DNA from 2 places in the Arthrobacter sp. UYEF20 genome. Region 1 is predicted to be linked to the other one. Evidence: predicted binding sites of a transcription regulator. Region 1 holds the regulator's gene; the other holds the start of a gene.
The links. The regulator HrcA, encoded in region 1, represses chaperone genes, less so after heat shock. The targets are predictions, from matches to a motif close to TTNGCACTCGNNNNNNNCGAGTGCNAA.

Region 1 (9,671 bases):
TCCATCAGTTCGATGTGCAGCTTCTCCATGGCGGGTTCATCCACCAGCAGGATGGACAGCTCCGCCTGCGGGTGGATGAAGAGCCGTTCGAAGATGAACCGGGAGAGCGAGACCAGCTGGGATTCGTCGACGGCCACGCCGGATTCGTTGTTGACTTCGATGCTCATGCGTGCCCTCCCCGCTTTTCCCGGGCGACGGACTGCTTGACCCGGTTTCTCTGGATGTCGTCCCAGATGCTGTACGCATTGACGATGTCGCCCACCAGACGGTGGCGGACGACGTCGGACGAGTCCAGAACCGTGAAGTTGACGTCCTCGATGCCCTGCAGGATCTCTTCGACGATCCGCAGGCCGGAGCGGGTCCCGAACGGCAGGTCCACCTGGGTGACGTCACCGGTGACCACCATCTTGGAACCGAAGCCAAGCCGGGTGAGGAACATCTTCATCTGCTCGGGCGTGGTGTTTTGCGCCTCGTCCAGGATGATGAAGGCGTCGTTGAGGGTGCGTCCGCGCATGTACGCCAGCGGGGCGACCTCGATGGTGCCGGCGGCCATCAGCCGCGGGATGGACTCGGGGTCCATCATGTCGTGCAGGGCGTCATAGAGCGGCCGCAGGTAAGGGTCGATCTTGTCACTGAGGGTGCCGGGCAGGAAGCCGAGCCGTTCCCCCGCCTCGACGGCCGGACGCGTCAGGATGATGCGGCTGACTTCCTTCTGCTGCAGCGCCTGGACGGCCTTGGCCATGGCCAGGTACGTCTTGCCGGTGCCGGCGGGACCGATCCCGAAGATCACAGTGTTCGCGTCGATGGCGTCCACGTAGTTCTTTTGATTCAGGGTCTTCGGGCGGATGGTCTTTCCGCGGCTGGAGAGGATGTTGTGCGTGAGGACGTCAACCGGGTTCTGCAGGGACTGGCTCCGGAGCAGCGACACGAGCTGCTGCAGCACGGCGGGGGTGATAACCGTGCCCCGGGCGACGAGGCCGCGCACCTCGTTGAGCAGACGCATGATCCGGGGCACATCGGCGGACGACCCGCTGATCGAGAGCTCGTTGCCACGGACATGGAAGTCCACGGCCGGGAACTGGCTCTCAATGAAACGCAGGGCTTCGTCATGACTGCCGAGGGACTGAACCATCTGGTCGGAGTTGTCGAACAGGACCACCTCCGTCCGCAACCCTGGGAGGGAGTGTGGAAATTCGCCTGCGGGGCGCCTTGCGGCGCTGATCCGGGCTTTGCCGTTCGCTGCTTCAGTCATGGTGTTGGCCCGCGGGCCTCTGGTCCCCTCCAGTTCGGAATTGATCTGTCCCGCTGATCCGGCCCGACGGCGGTGCTCGCCAACAGCGTGCTCGCCTTCTGGTTCCGGTCTCTCCGGGTCCTTCCATCTTACGCCAGCGCAGGACGCTGCACGCCGCGGCGGGCCGCCATTGGGCCGCGATTGGGCCGCCGTCGAGCCGCGAATTCCGACATTAGGTATCAACTTTGTATCGGCCTCATATCGTTCCCGTTGCAGTTCCGGGACCCGGGCCCAAACCCCGGTCCTGCGCGTGGACCATATGCCATGCTGGGAATCGGCCGCCCCGGGAGCAGTGCTTCCGGCCGTCTCGGCGGACATGGCGAGGGCAGGCCCGGAGACCGATGGAACAGGAAAGGAAGCAGCTATCAGGCAGCGTGGCACCAGCCAGACGTCGACAGTCGGGCGCATTCGCCCCGGCATGTTGCTGCTGGTGCTGCCCGCGGCGCTTGTCCTGTCCGGCTGCGTGGCCACCCCCCAACCCGGTATCACCAACTCGAATGCCCCCTCGCAGCGGCTGTCCAGTCCGGCCTCCCCCGGCGCCCCGACCACCAGCGCCCCGCTGGAAACAACCCAGGCGTCCAACAAGGCCCCGGTCTACTGGATCGGCCGCAGCAATAACAACATGTTCCTTTACCGTGAGTTCCGTGACGTTCCGGACCAGGACAACCCCGTGACGCGTGCGCTCCGGGTGATGATGTCCGAGAAGCCGCTCGATCCGGACTTCTTCACCCCCTGGCAGAACCCAAAGAAACTGGCCACCTCCATTTCCGGGAAGAACGTCATCACCGTGGACCTCTCGGATGACGCCTTCAACTCCAATGTGGATGCGGCAATGGCCGAACGCGCCATCCAGCAGCTTGTCTACACCGCGACGGCAGCCGGTGCCAGCGCGGGCCTGATCGATTCCGGGCAGCAGATCCAGGTGGTGGTGCTCGTGGACGGCCACACGGACTATGTCGCCTTCAATCATGTCCGCCTCGGTTCCCCTACGTCCCGCAGCTCCGGCATGGTTGCCCCGGTGTGGATCATCGACCCCCAGGAAGGCACCTCGATGGAGGAAGGCGCTGTCAAGGTCAGCGGCCGGAGCACCGTTCCGGGTGGGAAGCTCCGCTGGGAGATCCTGCGGGTCGACGGCAGCGTCAAGACGACTTACTTGAACGGGAACACCCCGGCCTCCGCGGACGCCGGCCAGTCCGGACTGTTCAGCCTTTCGGTGAAGCTGGGCCCCGGGAACTACGAGGTCAAGGTCTCCCAGCTGCAGGACGGCAACCCGTCGCAGGACCTCAACGTCGACACTCGCGGCTTCACAGTTAAATAGAGCCTGCTAAATAGGGCCTGCCGCTACCAGCGGCCCAGGATGTCGCTCGCCAGCACGGTCGCGGCGGGGCCGGCGGTGGACGAACGCAGCACGTGGTGGCCGAGCAGGGCGGTGACGGCGCCGGCGTCGCACAGCCTCCTCACTTCACGGGGGCTGATGCCGCCTTCCGGGCCCACGATCAGCAACACCTCACGGGCGGCGTCCGGCGCGTCTGGGGCCGGCCGGCTGGCCTGTGTGGCCGGCGCGTCCGGCGTCGCCTGCCAGGACTCCAGCACCTGCCGCAGGGGACGTACGGCGTCCTCGTGCAGGATGATGGCGAGACCTGCAGCGGCGACAGCCGCCTGAAGTCCGGCGCTGTCGACGGCGGAGCGGACCTCCGGAATCCAGGCGCGGCGTGCCTGCTTGGCGGCTGCCGTCACGACGGACTGCCACTTTGCATGGGCCTTCGCCGCCCGCTCCGCTTTCCAGCGCACGATCGAGCGTTCCGCCTGCCAGGGGATGACAGCGTCGATCCCCAGCTCCGTGGCGGTTTCGGCCGCCAGCTCGTCCCGGTCGCCCTTGGCGAGGGCCTGCACCAGGACCAGCCGGATGTCCGGCCGCGGTTCCGCGGTCAGTTCGGCGCACTCCACCGTCAGTTCGCCGGGCGCGACGGCCGTCACCGTTCCCGTGAGCCGCTTCCCGGCACCGTCGGCGATGTCCACCGGTTCGCCGACGCTGAGGCGTTTCACCGTGACCGCATGGCGGGCCTCGGCGCCGTCAAGGACGAAGGCGGAACCGGGGACCTGCTGGTCCAGTGTTCCCGGGGCGGTGAAGAAGACCGGATTGCTCACCGCTACAGGTTACCGAGCCGGTCCCGGAGCTTGGCGAAGACCCCGCCGCTCGCCGCGAGTTTCCCTTCGGTGAACTGTTCCCCGCGCAGCTTCGCGAGCTGGCGGAGCAGGTCCTCCTGGGCGGAGTCGAGCTTGCCCGGGGTCTCCACCTGCAGGTGGACCTTGAGGTCCCCGCGGCCGTAGCCGCGCAGATGGGTGACGCCGAGTCCGCGCAGGGTGATGACCTCGCCCGACTGGGTGCCAGCCTTGACGTCGATCTCCTGCTGCCCGTCAAAGGTATCGAGGGTGAGCTCGGTGCCGAGCGCGGCGGCGGTCATCGGGATATTCAGGCTCGCGTGCAGATCGTCGCCGTCGCGCACGTAGGTGGCGTCGTTGTTGACCCGGATCTCCACGTAGAGGTCGCCCGCGGGTCCGCCGGCGGGACCCGCCTCGCCCTGGCCGGAGAGCTGGATGCGGGTGCCGGTGGCGACGCCGGCCGGGACCTTGACGGTCAGGGTCCGGCGGCTGCGGATCCGGCCCTGGCCGGCGCACTCGTTGCAGGGATCCTTGATCACGGTGCCGAAGCCTTCGCAGCTGCCGCAGGGAGCCGTGGTCATGACCTGGCCCAGGATGGAGCGGACGGCACGCTGGACCTGGCCGCTGCCGCCGCAGATGTCACAGCGCTCCGGGCGGGTGCCCGGCCGGCAGCAGGAGCCGTCACAGGTGGGGCAGGTGACGGCGGTGTCCACCTCAAGCTTCTTGTTCACGCCGAACACCGCGTCGCGGAGCTCGATCCGGACGCTGATCAGCGCGTCCTGGCCGCGGCGGACCCGGGACGCCGGACCGGCCTGGCCGCCTGCGCCGAAGAAGGTCTCGAAGATGTCCTGGAACGCGAAGCCCTGGCCGGCGTAGCTGCCGCCGCCGAAGCCGTTGTCCGTGCCGTTCTCATTGCCGGTGGTGTCGTAGACCCGGCGTTTCTGCGGGTCGGAGAGCACCTCGTAGGCGTGCGTGACGGCCTTGAAACGGTCTGACGCGTCGTCGCCGGGGTTCACGTCCGGGTGCAGGGTCCGCGCAAGCTTGCGGTAGGCCTTCTTGATCTCTTCCCCCGTTGCTTCGCGGGAGACTCCAAGAACGTCGTAGTGGCTGCTCAAAGTTTGTATCTCTTCCTGGTTGTACTTCTGTTAGGGGCAAGAAGCCTGGCTGTTAGGGGCAAGAAGCCTGGCCAACAGCGGCGCGGCGGCCGCTGCCTGGGCGGTCAGGGCCCGAGGATCCTGGAAAGGTAGCGGGCCACCGCACGGACGGCGGCCATGGTGGTCGGATAGTCCATCCGGGTGGGACCCAGCACACCGACCTTGGCTGTGGCGTCCGGGCCGTAGCCGGTAGCCACCACCGACGCCTCCGCGAGCCCGTCGTACGGGTTCTCCCGGCCGATGCTGACAGTCACTCCGCGCGGGTCCGCTGCCATGTCGCTGAGCAGGCGCAGCATGACCACCTGCTCTTCGAGTGCTTCCAGCACGGGACCGATGCTCAGCGGGAAGTCCACGTTGGACCGGGCAAGGTTGGCTGTCCCGGCCATGACCATGCGCTCTTCGCGGCTGCTTGCGGCGAGGGCTTCGAGCCCCCTGGCCAGTGCCTGCGCTGCGCTGCGCCGCGCCGGCGGGCAGCTGACCACCACGGCCTGCAACGGCTGCGGCAGCAGGTTCAGCGGCGTCCCGGAGAGGCTGCCCAGGAACCGTGACCGCAGTTCCGCGACGGCCTCCTCCGGAAGGTCCTGGCCGACGTCGATCACCCGTTGCTCCACCTTGCCGGTGTCCGCGATCAGGACCGCCAGCACCTTCCGGGGCGCCAGCAGGACAAATTCGATATGCCGCACTTTGGCCCGGCTCAGATGCGGATACTGCACGACGGCGACCTGGTTGGTCAGCTGCGACAGGAGCCGCACCGTCCGGTCGAGGACGTCGTCGAGGTCATCGGACCCCTCCAGCAGCGCCTGGATGGCCCGGCGTTCCGCCGGGGAGAGCGGCTTGACGGCGGAGATCTGGTCCACGAACAGCCGGTAGCCCTTGTCCGTGGGAATCCTTCCGGAACTCGTGTGCGGCGCCGTGATGAGGCCTTCATCTTCCAGTGCGGCCATGTCATTGCGGATGGTGGCGCTGGACACGCCCAGATGGTGCCGTTCCACGAGGGCTTTGGAGCCGACGGGTTCCCGCGAATGGACATAGTCCTCCACGATGGCGCGCAGCACTTCGAGCTTGCGTGGTTCGCTCACGCCGCACCTCCAATCGACTGTCCCGCATCCGGTGCCGCCCGTCCGGCCGCGCCCGGGAGGCGGTCCGCACGGGGCGTGGTTAGCACTCGACATGCCTAAGTGCTAACCAGTCTAATATGAGTCGCCGCGTTGTTAGCATTGGATTCGCTCCAGGCGTCGTTTCCGGGGCCGGGGTTTTCGGGCACAGCCCGCCGTATCATTTCGAGCGCCAGGCAGTGTAAAAGAAGGCAGTGTAACAGATGTCATACCAGAACTGGGGCCCGCAGGACCTGTCCGCGCCCGCCAAGCCCCAGCTGCCCGAAGTCCCCGTGGAACGCGGAATGGTGCTCGAGGACGTGCAGTCCGGCTGGGTGGGGGCCGTCACCCGGGTGGAGAAGTCCGGCGGGATGCATGTGGTGGCCCTGGAGGACCGCCGCGGCAAGTCGCGGTCCTTCCGGCTCGGCTTCGGCTTCCTCCTGGCGGGCCAGCCGATCCGGCTGATGCCGCCGGCCCCGCGGCCTGCTGCGGCCGCTGCAGGCACCCGCACCGCCTCCGGCTCGGTCCGGGTCGAGGGCCGGCGCGCGCAGGTGGCCAAGGCCAGCCGGATCTGGGTGGAAGGCAAGCACGACGCCGAGCTGGTGGAGAAGGTCTGGGGTGACGATCTCCGGGTGGAGGGCATCGTCGTCGAGCCGCTGCACGGCATCGATGACCTCTCGGCCGCCGTCGCCGCGTTCCGGCCCGGCCCAGGACGCCGGCTCGGCGTCCTGGTAGACCACCTGGTCCCGGATTCCAAGGAGTCCAGGATCGCCGAGGCCGTGATGTCCTCCCCCGGCGCGGCCGGGAACGTGCTGATTGCCGGGCACCCGTACGTGGACGTGTGGCAGGCCATCCGTCCCGCCGTGCTGGGGATCGAGAAGTGGCCGGTCATCCCCCGGGGCGGGGACTGGAAGACCGGCATCCTGATGGCCTTCGGCTGGCCGCACAGCAGCAAGGAGGATGTCGGTCTGGGCTGGCAGAAGCTCCTCGGCGCCGTCCGCAACTACGCCGATCTGGAAGCCTCACTGCTGGGCCGCGTGGAAGAGGTCATCGATTTCCTCACGGTTCCCTGAGGGCCCGATCCTCGATTCGGCGTCCGAGCACGTATTCTTGGAGCGGTGGCTGCGCACCCTGCGCGGCTCCGGCACTACTGGCAACAACTTCCAGCAACGACGCATCACAGCAATCCGAAGGACTAAACCGTGGCAGAAGACGCACGCGAGCACACGGGCAATCAGGCCGGCCATGGCCAGCCCCCGTATCATGGCGTTCCCGCCAATGCGCTGCCCCTGACGGCCAGCGAGGACCGGCAGTGGGCCACGCTGGCGCACTTTGGCGGCATCCTCGGCTGCGTTCCTTCGCTGCTGATCTACCTGATCTTCAAGGACCGCGGCCCGTTCACGGCGCAGGAGTCCAAGGAAGCCCTCAACTTCACGCTGCCCCCGACGATCGCCGCCGTGCTCGCGAACCTGCTGGTCTTCGTGCCGGTGGTGGGAAACCTGTTTGCCGTCCTCGCCACCGTGATCTGGATTGCCGTCACGTGCTTCTCCGTCGCCGCGGGCATCCATGTCAACCGTGGCCAGCCGCACCGCTATGAGTTCAACCTGCGCTGGATCAAGTAGGGGCATCCCCAGCCCGGCAGCCCAGCAAGTCTGCCCGGCCCGGCTGGTCAGCTAGTCTGCTCAGTCAGGCAGGATCCGGCGGACCACGGCGTCGGCGAGCAGCCGCCCCTTGAGCGTCAACACCAGCCGGCCCTTGAAGGCCGCCAGCGGATCAACCAGGCCGTCGGCAATCAGCCCCGCCACGGCGTGCCGCCCGGTGTCCCCCAGGCCGCCCAGGCTCGGGATGTCCAGCCCGGTACTCAGCCGGGCTTCCAGCATGACGCGCTCCACGTTCCGGGTCTCGGAGTCGAGGGTTTCCCGTCCGGCAGCAGGCGAGAGCCCGGAACCCAGCCGGTTCGCGTAGGCCGCGGGGTGCTTCACATTCCACCAGCGGACGCCACCCACATGCGAGTGCGCCCCGGGACCGATCCCCCACCAGTCCTCGCCCCGCCAGTAGGCGAGGTTGTGGCGGCAGGCCTGTTCCGGCGTGCGCGCCCAGTTGCTGACCTCGTACCAGCCCAGGCCGGCAGCGGAGATGAGCTCGTCCGCGAGCTCGTACTTGGCGGCGTGGTCGTCGTCGTCGATTCCGGGCACCTCGCCGCGGCGGATCTGGGCGGCGAGCTTGGTGCCTTCCTCGACGATCAGCGCGTAGGCGCTGATGTGGTCGGGTCCGTAGGACAGCGCAGTCTCCAGCGAGTAGCGCCAGTCCTCGAGCGATTCCCCCGGGGTGCCGTAGATCAGGTCCAGGCTCACGGCGAGGCCCGCCTCCCGGGCCCACTGGACCACCTGCGGGACACGGCTGGGCGTGTGGGTGCGGTCCAGCACCTTCAGGACATGCGGGACGGCCGACTGCATGCCAAAGGAAACCCGGGTGAACCCGGCGTCGGCCAGCAGCTGCAGGGATTCGGGCGTGACGGAGTCCGGGTTCGCTTCGGTGGTGACCTCGGCCCCGGGCTGCAGACCCCACGCCGCGATGGCGGCGGTCAGGATCCGGCCCAGATCCTCGGCGGGGAGCAGCGTCGGTGTTCCGCCGCCAAAGAAGACGGTCCCGAGCGGCCTCGCGGGCAGGCCACTGTCCCGTAGCGCCGCGGCGGCGAAGTCGACCTCCGAGATGGCCGTGCTGGCGTAGGCGTCCTGCGAGGCGCCGCCGCCGAGCTCGGTGGCGGTGTAGGTGTTGAAGTCGCAGTAACCGCAGCGGACGGCGCAGAACGGGATGTGCACGTAGAGCCCGAAGGCCCGCCCGGCGGCGCCCTCCAGTGCCTGGGCCGGGAGGAGGCCGTCCGGCGGAGCCGGGTCGCCCAGGGGAAGAACGCTAGGCACGGGCCCGGCCCGCCTGCATGGGGACAGTCATATCCGGCACCGCTACTTCTTGGCCTTGTCCTTGGACTCGTCCGTGGTCAGGGCGGCGATGAACGCTTCCTGCGGCACTTCCACACGGCCCACCATCTTCATCCGCTTCTTGCCTTCCTTCTGCTTTTCCAGCAGCTTGCGCTTTCGGGTGATGTCACCGCCGTAGCACTTGGCAAGGACGTCCTTGCGGATGGCGCGGATGCTTTCGCGGGCAATGATCCGGGAGCCGATGGCGGCCTGGATGGGCACCTCGAACTGCTGGCGCGGGATGAGTTCGCGCAGCTTGCCAGTCATCATCACACCGTAGGCGTAGGCCTTGTCACGGTGCGTGATGGCGGAGAAGGCATCAACCTGCTCGCCCTGGAGCATGATGTCCACCTTGACCAGATCGGCCACCTGCTCGCCGTCGGCCTTCCAGTCCAGCGACCCGTAGCCACGGGTCCTGGACTTGAGGATGTCGAAGAAATCGAAGACGATTTCGGCCAGCGGCAGGCGGTACCGGATTTCCACCCGGTCCTCGGAGAGATAGTCCATGCCGCCCATCACGCCGCGCCTGCTCTGGCACAACTCCATGATGGCGCCGACAAACTCGTTCGGCGCAAGGATGGTGGCGGACACCATCGGCTCGCGGACTTCAGCGATCTTGCCGCTCGGATACTCGCTGGGGTTGGTGACGTGGATGATCTTCTTGTCCTCCAGCGTCACCTCGTATTCCACATTGGGGGCGGTGGAGATCAGGTCCAGGTTATATTCGCGTTCGAGCCGCTCCCGCGTGATTTCCAGGTGCAGCAGGCCGAGGAAACCCACCCGGAAGCCGAATCCCAGCGCGGCAGACGTCTCAGGCTCATACACGAGCGCGGCATCGTTGAGCATCAGCTTCTCCAGCGCATCGCGGAGCGCCGGATAGTCCGTTCCGTCCAACGGATACAGGCCGGAGAAGACCATGGGCTTGGCATCCGCGTAGCCGGCAAGGGATTCCGTGGCCGGCTTGGCGAGGTTGGTGACGGTGTCGCCGACC
Region 2 (19,439 bases), on a different contig from region 1:
GGAGCTGCGCAGGACCGTTCCCGAGCGGGCGAAGCTGCGGTAGGTCAGCAGGATGGCGCTCTCGCCCAGACGGTCTGCGCCCAGAATCTCGAGTTCGGTGGGTCCTTTCGGGTTCTCTTCCAGGGCCATCATCATGGCGTCCCGTGTCCAGATACGGCCCGAGCTCCCTATTTCGGTGAAGTCAGGGTGCAGCAGCACGCCGGTGCGTCCGATGTCGGCCCGGGTTTCCGGAAGGAGGAACTCGCGCTCAAGCGCTTCGACGACGGCTTCCGGGCTGGAGTCCGTGCAGGGCGCCGGCGTGGACTCCTCTTCGAGCTCGCTGAATAGATCGGGTTCGTCGAAGGAACCGGTCTGGCCGAACAGCCCCTGCTGGCCGTCCGGCGCCGACGCCGGCCGCAGGGCGGCGGGCGCGGCGGCTGGTGCGGCCTGCGGCGCGGGCGCGGCGCTCTCCGCCGTCGGGCCGAACCCTGGGCCCTGGCGGGCAGCCACGCCCTGTTGGAAAGCCGTGGCCGCCGCCCTTGCGCGGTCGTCCGCTGCCTCATTGAGGTCGTGCCCGGCGTGTCCGCGCACCCATTCAAACTTGTACTTGCGGCCAACCAGCGCCTGATCGATCTCTTTGAGCAGGTCCACGTTCATGACGGGCTTGCCGTCAGACTTGCGCCAGCCCTTGCGCTTCCAGCCCGGCATCCACTTGGTCACGGAGTTGATGACGTACTGGCTGTCGCAGAGGATGTGCAGATCCTCGCCGGGCAGGTGTGCCGTGGCCCGGAACAGGTCCAGGACGGCCATCAGCTCGCCCATGTTGTTGGTGCCGTGCGGCCATCCGCCGGCCCGCCAGCAGTCGTCGTTCACATACCAGGCCCATCCGGCCGGACCGGGATTTCCTAAAGCCGAACCGTCGGCTGCTGCTGTAATCGTCACTGGTCCATCCTGCCAGATCCCCCGCTCCCACCGATGCTCCCTCACCTTTCGCCGCAATACCACCGACGCTCCCCCACTTTCCGCCGCAATACCACCGACGCTCCCCCACATTCCGCCGCAATACCACCGACGCTCCCCACATCCGGTACCGGCTGCCGTCATCTGGGGGAGCGAGCCGGCGAAGCGGACAATCAGTGCGGGAGCCCCCGTGCGGAAAGGGAAGGATCTGAGGGAGCGTCGGCTGGAACAGTGCGAGAACTGAGGGAGGGTCGGGTTGGGGCGGGCGGGTTAACGCCGACGGCGGCCCCACCCTGAGGTGAGACCGCCGTCGTCGAACTATATGTGTCGAACTATATGTTCAGTGGCATAGGAGCCGGGTGGTTAGAAACCGCCCATGCCGCCCATGCCGCCCATGTCGTCGCCGCCACCCATGGCCGGGGAGTTCTTCTCCGGCTTGTCGGCCACAACGGCCTCGGTGGTGAGGAACAGGCCGGCGATGGAAGCCGCGTTCTGCAGGGCAGAGCGGGTGACCTTGACCGGGTCGTTGATGCCGGCAGCCAGCAGGTCGACGTACTGGCCGGTTGCAGCGTTCAGGCCGTGGCCTGCGGGCAGGCCGCGGACCTTGTCCACGACTACGCCCGGCTCGAGGCCGGCGTTGAATGCGATCTGCTTCAGCGGGGCGTCAATGGCGACGCGGACGATGTTCGCACCGGTTGCCTCGTCACCTTCGAGCTGCAGGTTGGCGAATGCCTTGGCGCCGGCCTGGATCAGGGCAACGCCACCGCCGGCGACGATGCCCTCTTCGACAGCAGCCTTGGCGTTGCGGACTGCGTCCTCAATGCGGTGCTTACGTTCCTTGAGCTCGACCTCGGTTGCGGCACCGGCCTTGATGACTGCAACGCCGCCGGCCAGCTTGGCCAGGCGCTCCTGCAGCTTCTCGCGGTCGTAATCCGAATCGGAGTTCTCGATCTCGGCGCGGATCTGGGAAACGCGGCCGGCAATCTGGTCAGCGTCACCTGCACCCTCGACGATGGTGGTCTCATCCTTGGTGACAACGACCTTGCGGGCGCGGCCCAGGAGTTCGAGGCCGGCAGTCTCAAGCTTGAGGCCGACTTCCTCGGAAATGACCTGGCCACCGGTGAGGATGGCGATGTCCGCGAGCTGCGCCTTGCGGCGGTCGCCGAAGCCCGGAGCCTTGACGGCGACGGACTTGAACGTGCCACGGATCTTGTTGACGATCAGGGTGGCCAGGGCCTCGCCCTCGATGTCTTCGGCAATGATCAGCAGCGGCTTGGAGGACTGCATGACCTTTTCGAGGACAGCAACCAGTTCCTTGACGTTGGAGATCTTGGAGTTGACGATCAGGATGTACGGATCTTCGAGGACCGTTTCCTGGCGCTCAGCGTCGGTGACGAAGTAAGCGGAGATGTAACCCTTGTCGAAGCGCATGCCTTCGGTCAGTTCGAGCTCCAGGCCGAAGGTGTTCGACTCCTCGACAGTGATGACGCCTTCCTTCCCGACCTTGTCCAGGGCTTCGGCAATCAGGGCGCCAATTTCGTCGTCACCGGCGGAGATCGACGCGGTAGCGGCAATCTCTTCCTTGGTTTCGATTTCCTTGGCCGAGGCCAGGAGTTCGCGGGTGACGGCTTCGACAGCCTTTTCAATGCCGCGCTTCAGGGACAGGGGATCAGCGCCGGCCGCGACGTTGCGCAGGCCTTCCTTGACCAGGGCCTGTGCCAGCACGGTTGCGGTGGTGGTTCCGTCGCCGGCGACGTCGTCCGTCTTCTTGGCAACTTCCTTGACCAGCTCGGCGCCGATCTTCTCGTACGGGTCGTCCAGTTCGATCTCCTTGGCGATGGAAACACCATCGTTGGTGATCGTGGGGGCGCCCCACTTCTTTTCGAGGACGACGTTGCGTCCACGCGGGCCGAGGGTGACCTTGACGGCGTCGGCGAGGATGTTCAGGCCCCGCTCAAGACCGCGGCGTGCCTCTTCATCAAATGCAATGATCTTGGCCATAACGGCAGTAGTCCTTTCGGGACAGTCGTTAAGAATGAACCTGGCTGCGGTGCCCGCGACGGACGATCCTTCCCCGGCGGCCTCTGTACGCCACTGGGTCCGGGATCTCACCCAGCCTGGTATTTCTTTCGCTTCCGGTCCGGCTGCCTCACTTCGCGGCCGGTCGAACCGGGCGACGTTTTAGCAGTCAATACGCGGGAGTGCTAAGTCAATAATTAGCACTCCCCCGGGGAGAGTGCAACCAGTGTGCCTCCCGCGCGGGCCCGCATCGGCTCTCTGCCCGGCTTGTGCTGCGGCACAATACGCTACGAGCGATCAGCCGCCGCTGCTGCGGGCCGTCTCGCTTCCGCTCATGGCGGCCTTGTTATCGGCGCCGTAGCCGAACACCATGTAGTTCGCCGCCGTGACGTCGCCATTGGCATCGAAGTTGATCGGCCCGGATTCGCCGTCGTAGTCGGGGCGGTTGCCCGCACGCAGGACCTCGACGCATTTCTGGTAGGACGTGCACACCGCAGCCTCGCCGGAGGGCTGGGCCCCGTTGGCGGTCTGGGCCCTGCCGCCGGAGACGGCAATCAGCCGGGCCGCAATGGAGGTGCCGGCGTCGTCCTCTGCCGCGGCCGCCGCGATGGCGGCCAGGTTGACGGCGTCGTAGGTTTCCGCGGCAAAGGTCATGTCTTTCAGGCCCGGATCAACCGCCACCAGTTCGCCCTGGAAGTGGGCCAACGGAAACGCCCCCGGAAGGATACCTCGGGCCCCGTCGAGGGCGCGGGAGCCGAGACCGGAGCCGTACTGGCTGACGGCGCCGTCGCTGAGGATGAGCTTGCGTCCCGCGAGGCCGGCGTTGTTCAGCTCGGCAATGGCGCCCTGCGCTCCGTCACGGGAGACGAGGACGACGGCGTCCGGAGCCGCTGCTTTGGCGGCCGCGGCCGCCTGCTGCGCCTGGCCCGGTTTGAAGGAAGCCACGGCCACGGGCCCGAGGCCCGCCTGTTTGGCGGCAGCGCCCACGGCAGTGGAGACGTCTGTACCGTAGCTGCCTTCCTCGTACACGATGGCGAGCGTTTTGGCGCCGCCGTCCTGGGCGAGTTTGACCAGGACCGAGGCCTGCGCGACATCGGCAGCGGAGGTGCGGAAATAATAGCCGCCGCTATTGTAGGTGCTCAGACCGCTCGCCGCGTTGGCAGGGGAAATCAAGGCGATCTTCGCGTTGGACAGCACATCGATGGCGCCGGGGGCGCGGCTGGAGTCCGTCGGCCCGATCACGACGTCGGCTTTGGCGGCCGCGAGCGCCTTGGCCTGGGCGGCCGCGTCAGAGCTGATGGTCTCCGGCAGCAGCTCGACCGGCTTGCCCTTGTGACCGCCGGCGGCATTGATTTCCCTCACGGCAAGTTTCGCCGCCGTGAGCTGGGATGCGTTGAGAAAATCCTGCTTGCCCGTGTTGTCCAGGATGAGGCCAATCCTCAGCGTGCCGTCCCCGCTGGCGTCAGCGCGCTCCACCCGGGCGCCGCCCGCGGGCGCCAGGCAACCAGCCAGCGCCAGCACCGCAACGGCCCCCACCGCGGCGCAGCGGACCAGCCGCAGGGCGGCCGTCCGGCGTCGAACGGGTTTCGGTCCGGCAGGAACCTGCCGGACGTGCGCTGCCGCGGGGGGTGCCACTAGGCCGGCCGGACGCTTTCGGCCTGTGGGCCCTTCTCGCCCTCGCCCACTTCCAGTTCCACGCGCTGGCCTTCGTCGAGGGCGCGGTAGCCCTCCCCCACGATGGCCGACCAGTGCACGAAGACGTCGTCTCCGGAATTGTCCACGGTGATGAAGCCGTAGCCCTTTTCGGCGTTGAACCACTTGACGGTTCCCAATGCCATGGTGTCCACACTTTCAGCTAGCTTGCGGGCGGCCCACCCCGATGTGCGCCGCGGAATGCGAAACGAAGTCCGCAAAATACTGTACCCGCGGCAGCGCGCGGGAGTGCAGGCTGCGGACCGCGTTGGCGGCTAATAGTTATTCAGGCGTAACCGAAACCGGCTACTGGAAGCCGGGTCCCAGGACGACAACAAGCGGCATGTTGAACTCGGCCGAGTCGACAAGGGCCTGGATGCCGAGCAGCGAGGCCAAGGCTTCGGCGTTGGCCTTCTGCTCCGGCCCGTCGTAAAAAATCACGGAGCCCGTCTGCGGCGCGCCGGTCCAGTTGCCCAGCGGTCCCGGAGTCCAGCCGTCGGCGGCGACTCTTGTGCTCACCCGGCCCGCCAGTCCAGGCGTGCCACTGGCGTTGTAGACAGTGACGGGCTGCGTCTTGTCCACGGCGTCGTCCGGCGTGGCTGTGGGTGATGCGGAACCGGACGGTGTTGCGGAGCCGGTGGCGCGCTGGCTGGCTTGAGCCGTGCTGGTGGCGCTGGGCGCCGGTGAGGCGGTGGGACTCCCGGCAGGCTGTTCGGCAGTCACGGCTGCTGAGTTTCCGGCGGGGTTGAAGCCGAGCTTCGGCAGGAACAGGAAGGCCACGAGGCCGATCACCAGGGCGGCGGCGCCGACCGCCAGGATGGGGCCCAGGCTGCGGCGTCGGGATTCGGCGGCTGCACGGTGGACACCCTGCCGTGTGGGGGTCTCCGGGACCCGGTCAAATTCATCCCGCGCGTATTTGGTCATGGTAAAAACGACGTCCTTGCTGATTTCTTACGAGTTGCCAGGGCCTTCTCCGCGCAGATCGCCTGCGCATCCGGCCGTGCTTTACGCGTCTGAACCCAAGCGGCGAGCAGTGCGGGCACGTTGGCGTGACGTACGTAGTCTACGCAATCTCTTCACCAGCATGGGATCGTGCGCCAGCGCATCCTCGGTATCGATGAGCGCATTGAGGATCTGGTAAAAGTGCGTCGCGGACAGATCGAAGAGCTCACGGATGGCCTGTTCTTTGGCCCCGGCGTACTTCCACCACTGCCGCTCCAGGGCCAGCATCTGCTGGTCGCGGCTGCTCAGCGGCGACTCGCTGCGGAAATCCCCGGCAACTGATTCCGCCGTGGAAAGGTGCTCCGGTACTGCTTCGGCCACGACACACTCCCTGGCTGGATCCGACAAAGGTCAGTGCCCATGCTACGGGCGAATAACAGGGTTGTCATTTGGCGCCCTGCAAGAATGGAGCCGTGCCTGCTTCCGTTTCCCCTCACTCTGACCCCGGTGATTCCGATGCACTGTTCGAGCTGGAACGGCCGGCCGGTGACACCTTGGGCTTCGCCGAACTGGCACGCCTGCCGCTGAGCGAACTCGTCGCGCCCGACTGGGCTGAGGCGCTGATTCCCGTGGAACGGCAGCTGCGGCAGGTGCTGGGCTTCCTCGCGGCGGAGGCCGCCGGGGGGCACGAGGTGCTCCCGCCGCCGTCGAACGTACTGCGGGCGTTCCGGCAGCCCCTGGCCGGCGTCCGGGTCCTGATTGTGGGCCAGGACCCCTACCCGACGCCGGGCCACGCCGTGGGCCTGTCCTTCGCGGTGGACGGCGGCACCCGTCCCATCCCGCGCAGCCTCACCAATATCTACAAGGAGCTCGACGCCGATCTTGGCCTCCCGCCGCGGATCCACGGGGATCTCGGCGGCTGGGCGGAGCAGGGTGTCCTGCTGCTGAACCGGGTCCTGAGCGTCCGGGCTGGGGCGGCAGGATCGCACCGCAACAAGGGCTGGGAAGCGATCACGGCAGCTGCTATCAGCGCAGTCACGAACCGCCGGACCGCGGCCGGCGGCCCGGCGCCCTTCGTCGTCATCCTGTGGGGCAAGGACGCCGAATCCGTCCGCCCGTTGCTGGGGCCGGCGCCGGTGATCGCCAGCGCGCACCCCAGCCCGCTGTCGGCCTCACGGGGCTTCTTCGGCTCGCGCCCCTTCAGCCGGGCCAACGCCCTGCTCCAGGCCCAGGGCAACGGCACGGTGGACTGGGAACTGCCACCGCTTCCGTAGCCGGGCTTCGTTGTCCGGCGTCACGGGCACGCTTCATACACAGGCTTCTTGGCTAGGCTTAGCCCATGACTTCAGTTCCCGCCACCACCTCGGCAAGCCGGAAATCGCGACCGCAGACCAACCTCTCCGTGCTGCGCCGCGAGCAACTCTCCCCGCATATGGTCCGGATCGTCGCGGGCGGCCCGGGCTTTGACGGCTACGTCAATAACGGTTTCGTGGACCGCTACATCAAGATTGCGTTCCCGCAGCCCGGGATCGACTACCCGGAGCCGCTGGACCTCTGGGCCATCAGGGAATCCATGCCGCGCGAAGAGTGGCCGCACACCCGGACCTACACCGTCCGCTGGGTGGACGAGCCGGCCGGGGAGCTCGCCATCGACTTCGTGATCCATGGCGATGAGGGCCTCGCCGGACCCTGGGCGGCTTCCGCACGGCCCGGCGACAGCCTCGTCTTCACCGGGCCGGGCGGCGGCTACAACCCGGACCCGACGGCGGACTGGCACCTCTTCGCCGGCGACGAGTCCGCCCTGCCGGCGATCAGCGCCGCGATCGAATCCCTGCCGGAGCACGCCCGCGGCCTCGCCTTCCTGGAGGTGGACAGCGACGCCGAGATCCAGGCGGTCGCCGCGCCGGCCGGCATGGAACTGCGGTGGCTCCTGCGCGACGGCGTGCCTGCCGGCGCCGGCGAGTTGCTGGTCAACGCCGTGCGGGACACCGAATGGCCAGACGGCCGGGTTCAAGTCTTCGCGCACGGTGAGCGCGGGTACATGAAGAGTCTGCGGGACGTCTTCTATGCCCAGCGCGGACTGGAGCGCGGACAGGTTTCGCTCTCCGGCTACTGGGCGAAGGGCCGCGTGGAGGACGACTTCCAGGCGGAGAAGAAACTACCCGTAGGGCAGATCTGACCGGCAGCGTCAGCTCGCCGCGGTCAGGTCCCGGCGGCGGGTGGCCGGGCTCACGGACATGCCCCGCGCCGGAGCCGCGGATGGACATAGTCCGATTATGTCCGGACCCGGGCGCGAGGAATGGGCATGTCCTCCCGACCCGAAGAGGTTTTGGCCCCCTGAACCCCAGACGAACTAACGAAAATGACCACCAGCCAATGTGTCCCTTGTGGGACGCCCGTTCCGGGCTGAAAATGTCATTTTCATGTCAGCGGCGCCGCGCCCGGCGTCGTTCGTTGCTGGCCAGGCTCCCCGTCAGCGGCCGGGCGAGGGTGTCTCCGAGCACGATGCCCGCCGCAACGCCCAGCACGATGGCGCCGGCGTTGAGCATCCCGCCGGCACCCATCAGGATCTCGGATTCCTCGATCGTCAATACATACATCGACCGGAATATAGTGAGTCCGGGTAGCAGGATCAGGGCAGCCGGAACGGCCACAACCAGCTGCGGTGCACCCATCCGCAGGGCCACCACACGGGCCAGCAGGCCGATCACGACCGCGGCGAGAGCCGGCGCGAACCGCGGCCCGATCCCCAGGGCGGCTCCCCCGATGAGGACCAGATAGCCTATGACGCCCACGGCCGCGGTAGGGAGCAGCAGCGTCCAGCTGGTCTGTTCGGTGATCCCGATCGCGACGACGGCAACGGCGATCATGATGCCCACGGCCCACCACGGATACGCCGGAGGGAATGTTTCGGTGACGTTGATCGGCTCCATCCCGGTCATGTCCCCCACCACGAAGCCGACGGCGATTCCGGTGACGAGCGCGCCGAAGGTCAGCATGGTGGAGAGGAAGCGGCCCGCCGCCGTGACCGGGAAGCCGTTGATCGCATCCTGCACCGAGGAGACAAGCCGTCCTGTCGGCAGCAGCAGCAGGATGCCCCCGACCACCACGATGGCGGGAGGTATCTGGATCCCGACCAAGCCCCCGAACCGCCACAGGAGCAGGGCGACAAAGGTGACCAGGAAGGAACACGAGGCGGTGACGAAGAAGTCCGGCGTGCGCCAGCGCGCCAGCTTTCGGGCCAGCAGGCTGACCAGCAGGTTGGAGAGGAAGGCGACGGCGGAGGCGCCGGGCCCGCCGCCGAGCACACCGACGAAGACGGCCGAGAACACCCCGTACGCCACCGTGACCATCCAGCGTGGGAAGGGTTTGGAACTGTGGGTGATTTCCTCGAGCCGGCGCACGGCCTCCTCGCGTCCCACCCCGCCGGCGACGATGTCCGTGACGAGCTGGTGCACCTTTGCCAGACCCGCGTAATTGTTGGTCCAGGACCGCACAACGCGGAGCAGGGTGATGGGGGTCTGGTCCTTGGGTGCGTAGTTGATGGCCACCGACTGGTTGGTGATGTCCACCTCGATGTTCTTCAGGCCCAGGGCCGCCGTGATGGCGATGATGCTGGTTTCGACTTCGAGGGCTCCGGCGCCGTACCGGAACATGGACTCGGCCAGATGCAGCGCAAAGTCAATGGTCTTGCGGGCCGAGGTGTCTACGCCGCCGACCTGGATCATCGGGTTGGCGTAGGGGCTGCCGGCCAGCCGGTCCACGATGCTCATGGGGGCTGTCGGCGGATTCTCGCCCTGGACCAGCCGCCGCAACATACGCTTCGCGGCGGCGTTCTGGCGCACCTGGATGGGCGACATCGGCTCGGTCGGGGGCAGTCCGTCCGTGTGCGGCCTGCCGTGGCCGTCGGGTTCCTTGGTCATTCCGGCCTCCTCAATTTCCTGTGTGCAGCCGGTTTAGTAGAACTGCTGGCCTGTGAGGCGGGTGTAGACCTGGCGGGCCAGGCGCTCCCCCGCGGCCATCCAGGCCTTGTACTTCAGCGGGCTGAGCACCTGGTCGTAGCAGCCGACGAAGTCCGTGACGGTCTTGCTGAAGCTGGTCTTGAACAGGCCCAAGCCGTGGAACGGGTTGGACGTGTCCTTAAGCTGGTCGCTCGGGGGCGTGCCGCAGAAATCATATTCGGTGCAGCCCACCTCCTTGAGTTGGTTGATGGCTGTCCACTGGACGAGGTGGGAATCGCCGTACTGGCTGCGTTTCTGCAGCGAGCCGCCATCCTTGTATGTGCCCTTGCGGCCGTAGTTGATGACGAAGGCGCCCACGGACGGCACGCCGTTCTCGTGGACGAACAGCAGCCGGCCCTGGCCCCGGTCGAGGAAGTTGGTCCAGAACCGGCGGTAGTACTCGTACTCACGGACCCGGACCTGGGATTTGGCCTCCACTGTGGTGGTCATCAACGCATACATGGCGCGGAAGTTCTCTTCGGTGGGCTCCACGTTGCGGACCTCCACGCCTTCGCGGATGGCACGGCGGACGGCGTTGCGGCCGCGGGAATGGAGGTTGCGCAACAGCTGGTTGTCCTCCGGCGAGATATCCAGCAATGCCGTCGAGTCATTGGGCTGCAGGTTGTGGGTCTTGACCAGCCCGGCCCCTTCAATGACACGCCTTGCCTCATCGCTCAGCTCGATGTCCGGTTCGATCTTGATGGCGAAGACGCCCAGCCGGGCGCGCTTGACGAAGTCCGCGTTGGCAGCGGCGATGCCGGGAATGTCCTCGACAGAGGCGACATCCGGGCCCTTGATCAGGTACCAGAGTTTGCCCAGGAGGGGGAAGGACTTCTCCAGGACGAGGTTGTAGCTCGTGTAGTCGGCCGCCTCGTAGACGAGGTGGAGTGGCTTCCAGCCGAAGTGCTGCTTGACCTCCGCGAACGCCTCTGACTGAAGGAGATTGCCGCCATTGGGGTTCGCGGTGACGTGGGCATCCCAGTTGGCGATCTCGTCGGCGGAGGCAAAGCGGGCAGTGAATTCACGCAAGGGTGCGGTATCCAATCAGTGCGGTACGAGCTTCGGCGGCATGCGGACATGCACGCTCAAGTCTATCCGCCCGCCCCCGTGCTCAGGCGCGGAACCGGCCTTCGAACAGACCCGGAACGGAGCCGCTACGCTGGAAGCATGCCGCCTGATCAGCAATCACTAGCCGCAGGATCCGGAACCACGGGACATCCGACCGGAAAGCTCGCGATCGGTCCCCAGCTGCTGGGACTGCTGGTCTTTCTCGCGGCCTCCGCCCTGGTTGCGGGGATCGGCGGACTGGCCACCGCCAACAACGTCAACGGCTGGTATGCCACCGCAGACAAGGCGCCGTGGTCGCCACCGAACTGGGTGTTCGGGCCCGTCTGGACGGTGCTCTACCTCGCGATGGCCTTCGCGGCGTGGCTGGTCTGGCGCCGCCGGACCGAAGACAGCCGCGCCGAACGGTCCCGGGCCGCCCTCACCGCCTACGCCGTGCAGCTGGCGCTGAACCTGCTCTGGACGCCGGTTTTCTTCGGCCTGTACCCGGCGATGGGCACCCCGGCGCTGTGGATCGCCTTTGCCATCATCGTGGCCCTGGCGGTGGCCGTGGCCGTCACGGTGCTCTACTTCGGGCCGATCAGCCGCACGGCCGGGCTGCTGTTGCTGCCCTACGTCGCCTGGATTGTGTTTGCCTCGTCGCTGAACCTCTGGGCAGCGCTGAACAATTGATTCAGCACTCCACCACGTTCACGGCGAGGCCGCCCGTGGCGGTTTCCTTGTACTTGGAGGACATGTCCTTGCCGGTTTCGCGCATGGTCACGATGACCTCGTCGAGGGAGACCCGGTGCGTGCCGTCGCCCCAGAGCGCCGTCTTGGCGGCATTGATGGCTTTGGCCGCGGCGATCGCGTTGCGTTCAATGCAGGGGATCTGGACGAGCCCGCCGATCGGGTCGCAGGTCTGGCCGAGGTTGTGTTCCATCGCGATTTCCGCGGCGTTTTCCACCTGTTGGGGCGTGCCGCCCATGACTTCGGCCAGGCCGGCGGCGGCCATCGACGACGCCGAGCCCACCTCGCCCTGGCAGCCGACCTCGGCGCCGGAGATCGAGGCCTGTTCCTTGTAGAGCACTCCGACGGCGGCGGCGGTCAGCAGGAACTTGACGATCGTCTCGTTGCGGTCCCCGGATTTTAAGCCAGATCGCGTCGAGATAGACGATGGAATACACCGCTTCCGACGGCCGGTTCTGCCACTGGGTGATCACATCCGCGATCACTTCCGTGACCCTGGAGATCGTCGCTGCCGAGACGGTCGCCCCGTAGGTTTCCTCCAGGTGTGAACCGATATCCCGGGGCGTAAAGGGAGAGGATCATGTCCTCGACCCTGCCCAGCCGGCGGGCCCTTCGGCACGATCACAGGCTCGAACGTGCCCTTCCGGTCCCGCGGGACCGTGATCTCCACCGGCCGCTGCAGGGTATGGATCTGCTGGGTGTTTCTGCCGTTGCGGGAGTTGCGCCGCGCCCCGTCCAGCACCCCCTGTCAACGGGCCCTAAACCTTTATGCGCTCCACAAAGGCCGCGATGCGGCTGCCGGTGTCTGCTTGGGAGATCATGGCTGTAATCGACTGGACCTCGTCGGCGAGGTGCCCGGCATAAGCCGAGAGTCTTGCCGCGGTCAGCAGCCGCTTCGTCGGGCCCAGTATCTGGGTGGCCCCACCGGCGAGTTGCGCTGCCAGCTCCACGGTCCTGCCATGCAGTTGGGATTCCTCAACCAGCTCTGTGACGAGCCCCCAGTCCAAGGCCTCCTTAGCAGCTGCCACGCGGCCGCCCAGGCCCATCTCCGCGGCGCGGCGCGGTCCGACCACCTGGGGAAGCAGGTAGGAGACTCCGCAATCGGGGGTCAATCCGAGGCGTGAGTAGGCGCTCAGAAACGATGCGGTTGGTGTGGCGATCACGAAGTCGGCATTGAGAACCAGACCGAGCCCCGCCCCGGCTGCTGCACCCTGCACGGCGGCTACTGTCACGAGCCTGGACCGGGCCAGGGCCAGAAGTCCTTCATGCATTTTTCCAGCAAGAGTCCGCAGGAAGCCGGCGGGATCGTCGGAATTCGCCATGCCGGCCAAGTCGCCGCCGCCGCAAAAGTATTTGCCGGCACCTTGAAGAATGAGGACGTGGCACCCGGGGTCGGCCTCGGCCTCGGATACGGCTGCACAGAAGTCCTCGGCCATGGCAATTGTCAGGGCATTGGCCTGTTCCGGGCGATTCAATGTCAGCCACACGATTGCGCCGTCCCGCGTGACTTTGATGTGCTCGAAGTTCATTCGTTTCCTTCCATTGACCTGCCCGGCAGGGTCCTTAGATCCTGCCGGCTGTGAGCACGCGGCTGAGGAACTGCCGGGTCCGCTCTTCCCGCGGGTTCTCGAAAATCTCTTCGGGGGTTCCACGTTCGAGGATTTTGCCTCGGTGAAGGAAGCAGACCTGTGAAGCAACCTCCCGTGCGAATCCCATCTCGTGCGTGGCAAGGAGCATGGTCAGGCCGCCGACCGCAAGTTCCCGAATAATTTCGAGTACGCCGCCAACGAGCTCGGGATCGAGCGCGGCCGTGATTTCGTCGAGCAGCAGCACCTCCGGATCCATGGCCATGGCCCTGACGATGGCGACGCGCTGTTGCTGCCCCCCGGACAGAGAGTCCGGGTAGGACCCGGCCTTGTCTTTGAGGCCGATCTTGTCCAGCAGCTCCATTGCTCGCTCCGCGGCGACCGCCCTGGGGATGCCGCCGATCATGGTGGGAGCCAGGGTGATGTTGTTCAGCACCGACATGTGTGGAAAGAGGTTGTAGGACTGGAAAACAATCCCGACCTTCCGGCGCAGCGCGTTGAGATCGACGCCGAGGCCAGTCACCTGGTCGCCGCCAACCAGGATCTCGCCGGAACTGATGTTCTCCAGCGCGTTGATGCAACGCAGCAGGGTCGACTTACCGGAGCCGGAAGCCCCGATGAGGCAGACGACCTCGTGCTTGGCTACCTCGAGCGAGACGCCCTGGAGGATGGGCGTCTGGCCGTAGGATTTGTGGAGGTCGCGGATCTGCAGAAATGTCATGGCGGTTCCTAATCTGACCCGGCTCGACGCCGAGCCTGATCCTTTTCGACCATCCGGTCCACAAAGCGGGACTGCGGGATGGTGACCAGTACGAAGATGATGGCGACCACGGCAACCGGCGACAGGTTGAATACCGACGATGCCGCCAAGCGCGATTGGGTGAACGCGTCGATGACGCCCATGACGCCGATGAGGGCCGTGTCCTTTTGCAGGCCGATGAAGTCGTTCAGCAGCGGCGGGATCACCCGCCGCACGGCCTGCGGCACGATGACCTTGCGCAACGTCATCGTGTAGGAGAGACCGAGGGAGCGTGCCGCCGCCCACTGGCTGGGGTGGATCGACTCGAGTCCGGCGCGGTAGACCTCGGCAACATAGGCCCCATAGGTGAGGGTCAAGGCGAAAATGGCCAGCCAGATGGGCGGCAGGTCCTTGAACACCGGCACCTTTGCCAGCGACAAGCCGAAGCCCACCAGGTAGAGCACGATGATTCCCGGGATGGCCCGGAAAGTGTCGGTATAGAGGATTGCGATGGCGCGCAGGGGCCGACCGGCCCGGCCCGGAAGCATCCGCATGATGGCGATGGCCAGGCCGAGGACCAGGACCAGGATTTCGGCCCCGATAGACACCTGGACATTCACCCAGAAAGCCTTTGCAATGTCCCCCCAGGTTTCGGCGATGAACGAACCGCGAAGGAAGGTACGGGCAATGGCGCCGTCGTTTGTCACGGCAAAGCCCACAAGGCATGCCAGCAGGAACACCGCCGCCGAATAGCCCATGCTGGTCAAGGCCGATTCCCGCCCGAGGGCGGCAGTATGGCGCGCCTCGACGATCCTGTCCTGGCGCATCAACGAGCTCCGCCGCCTGGCCCGGGCCAAGGCCCGGATGGCCGGGATGACCGGCGCCCAGGCCGCCACGGAACCGAGCGTGACCACCAGGGCGGTGGCCAGGCCGTAGGAACCGTACAGTGCCTGGACGCCGCTGAGTGCAAAGTAGGCACTTCCTGCGGCGACAATCACGACGATGATCGCGGTGGCGGCCAGCGGCAGGACAGCCGATGGAGTGGAGCGGCGTGGCTGGACGGTTTCCAGGACACCTTCCCGGGTAGTCATCAGGTCATTCATGGAGCCGCGAACACCGGAACCTTGGCCGGATCCCCGCCAAGCGTCGGGCCAAGCCAGCTGGCCGACAGCTTTTCGAGTGTCCCGTCAGCGCTCATTGCGGCGATTGCTTTGTCCATCGGTGCGGCGTTGGCAGAACCCTTCGGATAGATGGCGCCGTATTGCTCGCCCGTCTTGTACTGCCCTACAACTTCCAGGGCACCGGAGGAACCCTTGGCGAAACCGAGCAGGATCGCCGTGTCCTGGACGGCTGCGTCAATCTGTCCGGAAGCCACGGCGGTCACCATGGTGTCGGTGTCCTGGAAGACTCTGGCCGGCGTGGAAGGCTGGGTCTTATCCTTCACGAAGTCCACCGACGTGGTGCCCAGCGCAACACCGAGCTTCATTGAGGAGATGTTGGCCGCCGTAAGGTCCGAGCCCTTCTTGACCAGGACAGCGACGTTGGAGTCAAAGTACGGCTGGGAGAACTGGACCACCTTTTCCCGGGCCGGCGTGATGGACACCTGGGCCATCGCGATGTCGTAGTCCTTGGTCTGGCCTGCGACGAGTGCATCGAAGGACGCATTCATGACCTTGACGCTGGACAGGCCCGCGCGGTGGGCGATGTTCGCGGCGAGGCAATATTCATAGCCGCCATCGATGGTTTCGGGAGATGTGCCCTTCCACCAGCCGGGCGACGGGAGGTTTGTCTGGACCGTGAGCGTGTCCGGCGTGACCGGATTGATCGAAATCGAGCCCTTCTCGCCATAAACCGTGCAGGAGCCGAAGTCGCCGGCCTTCGGCGCGGCGGCACCGCCGCAGGCGGACAGGGTCAGGCTCGCCGCGGCAGCAGCTGCCGCAATGGTTCCAAGCCGGTATCTAGCCATCGTTTCGCTTCCGTTCTGTTGCTGACAGGGAAACCCGGTACTGACTCGCTGTACAGGTAATAGCTAGACTGTGCCGCGCCTCACACGGCATGTCAACCGTTCCTCAAATGTTTCTGCGGACGGAGGGCGCCGATAGAGTGCGAGTCATGAAGAGAATGAGCGCCCAGGCGCGCCGGGTGGAAGTACTCGAGGCGACCCTGAAGAAGATCCGCGAAAAAGGCATGACTGCGATGCGGATTACGGACGTTGCGAGTGCGATGGATGTTAGCCCGGCGTTGATCATCTACCACTTTGAAACCAAGGAGAACCTGCTTGTCGAAGCGCTGAAGCACGCCGCTGAACGTGACTTGCTGAAGCTGCATCGAATCATGCGGGAAACCACTTCGCCCGCCGCCCGGCTGATGGCTGCCCTCGACTGGTATGCGCCAACAGGGCAGGCCAGGGGCTGGCAGGTCTGGGTGGACGGCTGGTCCGCCGCCATGCGCGATATGACGCTTTCCAAGGTTTTCTCCGATCTCCAGGACCAATGGACCGGCGTCATTGCCAGGGTGATCGATGAAGGCGTGGCTGAGGGCGTCTTCCACACCGACGATGCGCATGATGCCGCCACCAGGATTACCTCCCTCCTCGACGGCCTCGCCGTGCGGATGTTGGTTCACAAGGTCGAGTTCAAGCGCGGGGTCCTGCGTGGCTGGCTTGTTCGTCAGGTGGCCTGTGAGCTTGGCGTCGAGGAATCGGACCTCGTGCCGCAGCCCGGATGAGACCCCTCTTGACAAGCTCTCAAGATGCAATACAGACTGACTCATCATTCAGTAAGAAGTTGCATGCGAATCAGGAGCCGAGCTATGTCGATCGCAGTCGAAGAGAAGCACACGCTGACCACGCAGCCGCCCCTCCTTGAGGTGACGTGGACCGATCCTGTGAGTGGATGCCGAGGGTTTCTCGTCATTGACCGTCTTGTCAGAGGAGTCTGCAGCGGCGGTCTCCGTATGCGGAAAGGCTGCACCCTCGAAGAGGTCCGCGGCCTGGCCGCGGGCATGACGTTGAAGGAGAGCCTCTACTACCGGCCAGAGAATCGCTACGTGCCGCTCGGCGGGGCCAAGGGCGGAATCGACTGCGATCCCCACGATCCGGACATGCGCGGTGTCCTGGCGCGTTACATCCACGGGATCAGCGCCCTGCTCGAGACACATTGGGCAATGGGCGAGGACCTGGGGCTTCAACAGAAGCTCATTGACAACGTCATCGCCGAGCTCGGTTTGCAGAGTTCGATTCAGGCCGTCTACCCGCTGCTTGAAGACCGGGCAAGCGCGATCGAGCGCCTGGACAAGGCCTTCCGCATCGACGTGGACGGCATCGGACTCGGCGAGCTGGCCGGCGGACTCGGTGTTGCGGAGTCGGTACTGACGGCCCTTGACGAACTGGGCCGGCCAATCGCCGGAACCCGGGTGGTCATCCAGGGCTTTGGCTCGATGGGCGGGGCGACTGCCCGGTACCTGGCCCGGGCAGGAATGCTCGTCGTCGGTATTGCCGATGCCAACGGAGTCATTGTCAATCCCGCGGGCCTGGACGTAGAAACCCTGCTGAAGTCACGGAACTCCTTCGGCGAAATCGACAGGTCCGCCCTGCGGTCCGAAGACGCGGAATTGCCGAGCAGCCGGTGGCTTGCCGTGGAAACGGATGTCCTGGTGCCGGCCGCGATCTCCTATTGCATCACCCCGGAAAACCAAAGCCAGATCACGGCATCGCTCATCGTCGAGGCGGCGAACATGCCGGTGCTGCCGGCGGCCGAGGTTCTCCTGGCCGCCCGCGGCACGCAGGTGGTACCGGACTTCGTGTCCAACTCGGCAACCAACGCATGGTGGTGGTGGACGCTGTTCGGTGACATTGGCGACGACGCCGAGCAGTCCGAGGCCAAAATCCGCTCCGAGATGAGGCGGATAGTCACCGATATGTTCGCCCGGGCAGGGCACCGCGGCATCACCCTCCGCGAGGCTGCCCTGGCGTTCACCGCTGACCAGCTGCAGGCGATCGAGACCCGCTTTGGGCGGTCATGACACAGCACGAGCAGCTCGTTAGCGAGTTCCACAGCGAAGTCCTGGCCCCGTCCTCACTTGATCCGTTCCGCAACCCGGTATCCGTTGCCGTGGTGGGCGCTTCCGATGACCCGTCGAAATGGGGCTACTGGCTGGCTCAAGGAGCCTTGGGTGGAAGGCACCGCCGTCCCGTTTATCTCATCAACAGCACGGCAAAGACAGTGCACGGGGAACGCGCCTACCCGAGCGTTTCGGAACTGCCCGAAGCGCCGGAACTGCTGGTCCTCTCCGTCCCTCCGCGATTCGTTGAAGGTGTGGTGGTGGAGTCGCTTGCCAAGGGCGTCAAGGCGTTCCTCGGCATCACCGCCGGCGTGCCGGACGAAGAGCGCATCGGCGGCATGATCAGGGCCGCTGGAGCACGCATCATCGGCCCCAACAGCCTGGGGCTCTATGATGCCCCCGCTGAATTGCAGCTCACCTGGGGCCACTTCAAGGCCGGCTCCCTGGCAATCGTTTCGCAAAGCGGCCAACTCGGCTCCGAGATAGCCAAGCTCGGTGCCCGCGCCGGACTTGGCGTGTCCCGCTTCATCTCCCTGGGCAACCAGCTCGACGTCGGCGCCCCCGAATTGCTCGAAGACCTCCTGGACCACGATGCGACACAGATGATCGCCCTCTACCTTGAGAGCTTCGCTGATGGCCGGCGCCTGGTGAAGACCCTGCGCAGCTTGCGCGAAGCCGGGAAACAGACGATCATCCTGACCACCGGCGCGAGCGAGGGCAGCCAGCGGCTCGCCCGCTCGCACACCGGTTCGTTGACCTCGGCGCTGGCCACCGTCGACGCGGCCTGCCGTGCTGCCGGCGCCATCCGGGTGTCCACGCCGAATGAACTTGTCGACGTGGCGCGCTACCTGGGTGTTGCCCCCAAGCCGCGGGGCCGGCGCGTCGCCGTCGTCAGTGACAGCGGAGGACAGGGCGGCATCGCCGCCGACGTCGCCGCGGCCTGCGGTCTGGCCACCCCGGTGTTCTCAGATGCTCTGCAGTCAAGCCTGGCCCGGATCCTGCCGGTCGGAGCCGGCGTCTCCAACCCGGTCGACCTCGCCGGTGCCGGGGAGGCGGATCTGAACGTCTACGCGGAACTGAGCCAGCGGCTCCTCAAGTCCGGCGAGGTCGACGCCGTCGTACTCTCCGGCTATCTGGGTTGCTACGGTGAAGATACGGCGGGGATCGAGGATGCTGAACTTGCCGTCATCGACCGCATGGGGGAAGCCGCCCGGAGCTCGCAGTTGCCGCTTATTGTGCACAGCATGAGTCCGGACTCAACAGCCGTGGGCAGGATGTGGGACCACGGAATCCCCGTGTTTGCCGGCATCGAGTTCGCCATGAAAGCGGTGGCCCAGGCGGCGGATCTGGCAGCCTGGCCGGGCCGTGAAACTAAAGGGCCCGACGCCGCCCGGAGCCTTCCGGAGCCAGGGTATTGGGCCGCACGGGGCTTCCTCGCCGAGCTTGGCATCGCCGTCCCTGCCGGAAGGCGGATCTCCTCCCGGGAGGAGTTGGAACAGGCCGGCCAGCGGCTGGGCTTTCCGCTCGTCCTCAAGGCGGGTTGGCTCGAGCACAAGAGCGAGCACGGCGGCGTCAAGCTTGGCCTCGATTCGCTCGAGCAACTAGTGGCCGCCTACGAGGATATGCGGGGGCGCCTCGGTGACGGGGAGTATGTTGTGGAGGAGC

Region 2: a site for HrcA is predicted at 3,121-3,147, ahead of groL (chaperonin GroEL). Genes of this name have one in related genera too.

Annotation. Positions count from the first base shown of each region.
Region 1 covers NZ_JBEPNP010000005.1:115,083-124,753, reverse strand. Annotated here, with positions in the region: gene ybeY (rRNA maturation RNase YbeY) at 1-167, opposite strand, end outside; gene ABIB26_RS07895 (PhoH family protein) at 164-1,252, opposite strand; gene ABIB26_RS07890 (GerMN domain-containing protein) at 1,710-2,609, shown strand; gene ABIB26_RS07885 (16S rRNA (uracil(1498)-N(3))-methyltransferase) at 2,633-3,439, opposite strand; gene dnaJ (molecular chaperone DnaJ) at 3,442-4,569, opposite strand; gene hrcA (heat-inducible transcriptional repressor HrcA) at 4,674-5,687, opposite strand; gene ABIB26_RS07870 (DUF3097 family protein) at 5,927-6,775, shown strand; gene ABIB26_RS07865 (DUF4870 domain-containing protein) at 6,905-7,324, shown strand; gene hemW (radical SAM family heme chaperone HemW) at 7,385-8,623, opposite strand; gene lepA (translation elongation factor 4) at 8,666-9,671, opposite strand, start outside.
Region 2 covers NZ_JBEPNP010000003.1:298,066-317,504, forward strand. Annotated here, with positions in the region: gene ABIB26_RS05530 (RNase H family protein) at 1-921, opposite strand, end outside; gene groL (chaperonin GroEL) at 1,303-2,940, opposite strand; gene ABIB26_RS05540 (ABC transporter substrate-binding protein) at 3,256-4,518, opposite strand; gene ABIB26_RS05545 (cold-shock protein) at 4,593-4,796, opposite strand; gene ABIB26_RS05550 (LytR C-terminal domain-containing protein) at 4,957-5,574, opposite strand; gene ABIB26_RS05555 (DUF3263 domain-containing protein) at 5,656-5,973, opposite strand; gene ABIB26_RS05560 (uracil-DNA glycosylase) at 6,066-6,866, shown strand; gene ABIB26_RS05565 (siderophore-interacting protein) at 6,932-7,771, shown strand; gene ABIB26_RS05570 (threonine/serine exporter family protein) at 8,019-9,515, opposite strand; gene ABIB26_RS05575 (lipid II:glycine glycyltransferase FemX) at 9,549-10,622, opposite strand; gene ABIB26_RS05580 (TspO/MBR family protein) at 10,761-11,330, shown strand; partial or broken gene ABIB26_RS05585 (L-serine ammonia-lyase, iron-sulfur-dependent, subunit alpha) at 11,332-11,763, opposite strand; partial or broken gene ABIB26_RS05590 (transposase) at 11,780-12,108, opposite strand; gene ABIB26_RS05595 (enoyl-CoA hydratase/isomerase family protein) at 12,146-12,916, opposite strand; gene ABIB26_RS05600 (amino acid ABC transporter ATP-binding protein) at 12,951-13,694, opposite strand; gene ABIB26_RS05605 (amino acid ABC transporter permease) at 13,703-14,803, opposite strand; gene ABIB26_RS05610 (ABC transporter substrate-binding protein) at 14,812-15,678, opposite strand; gene ABIB26_RS05615 (TetR/AcrR family transcriptional regulator) at 15,825-16,439, shown strand; gene ABIB26_RS05620 (Glu/Leu/Phe/Val dehydrogenase dimerization domain-containing protein) at 16,524-17,735, shown strand; gene ABIB26_RS05625 (acetate--CoA ligase family protein) at 17,732-19,439, shown strand, end outside.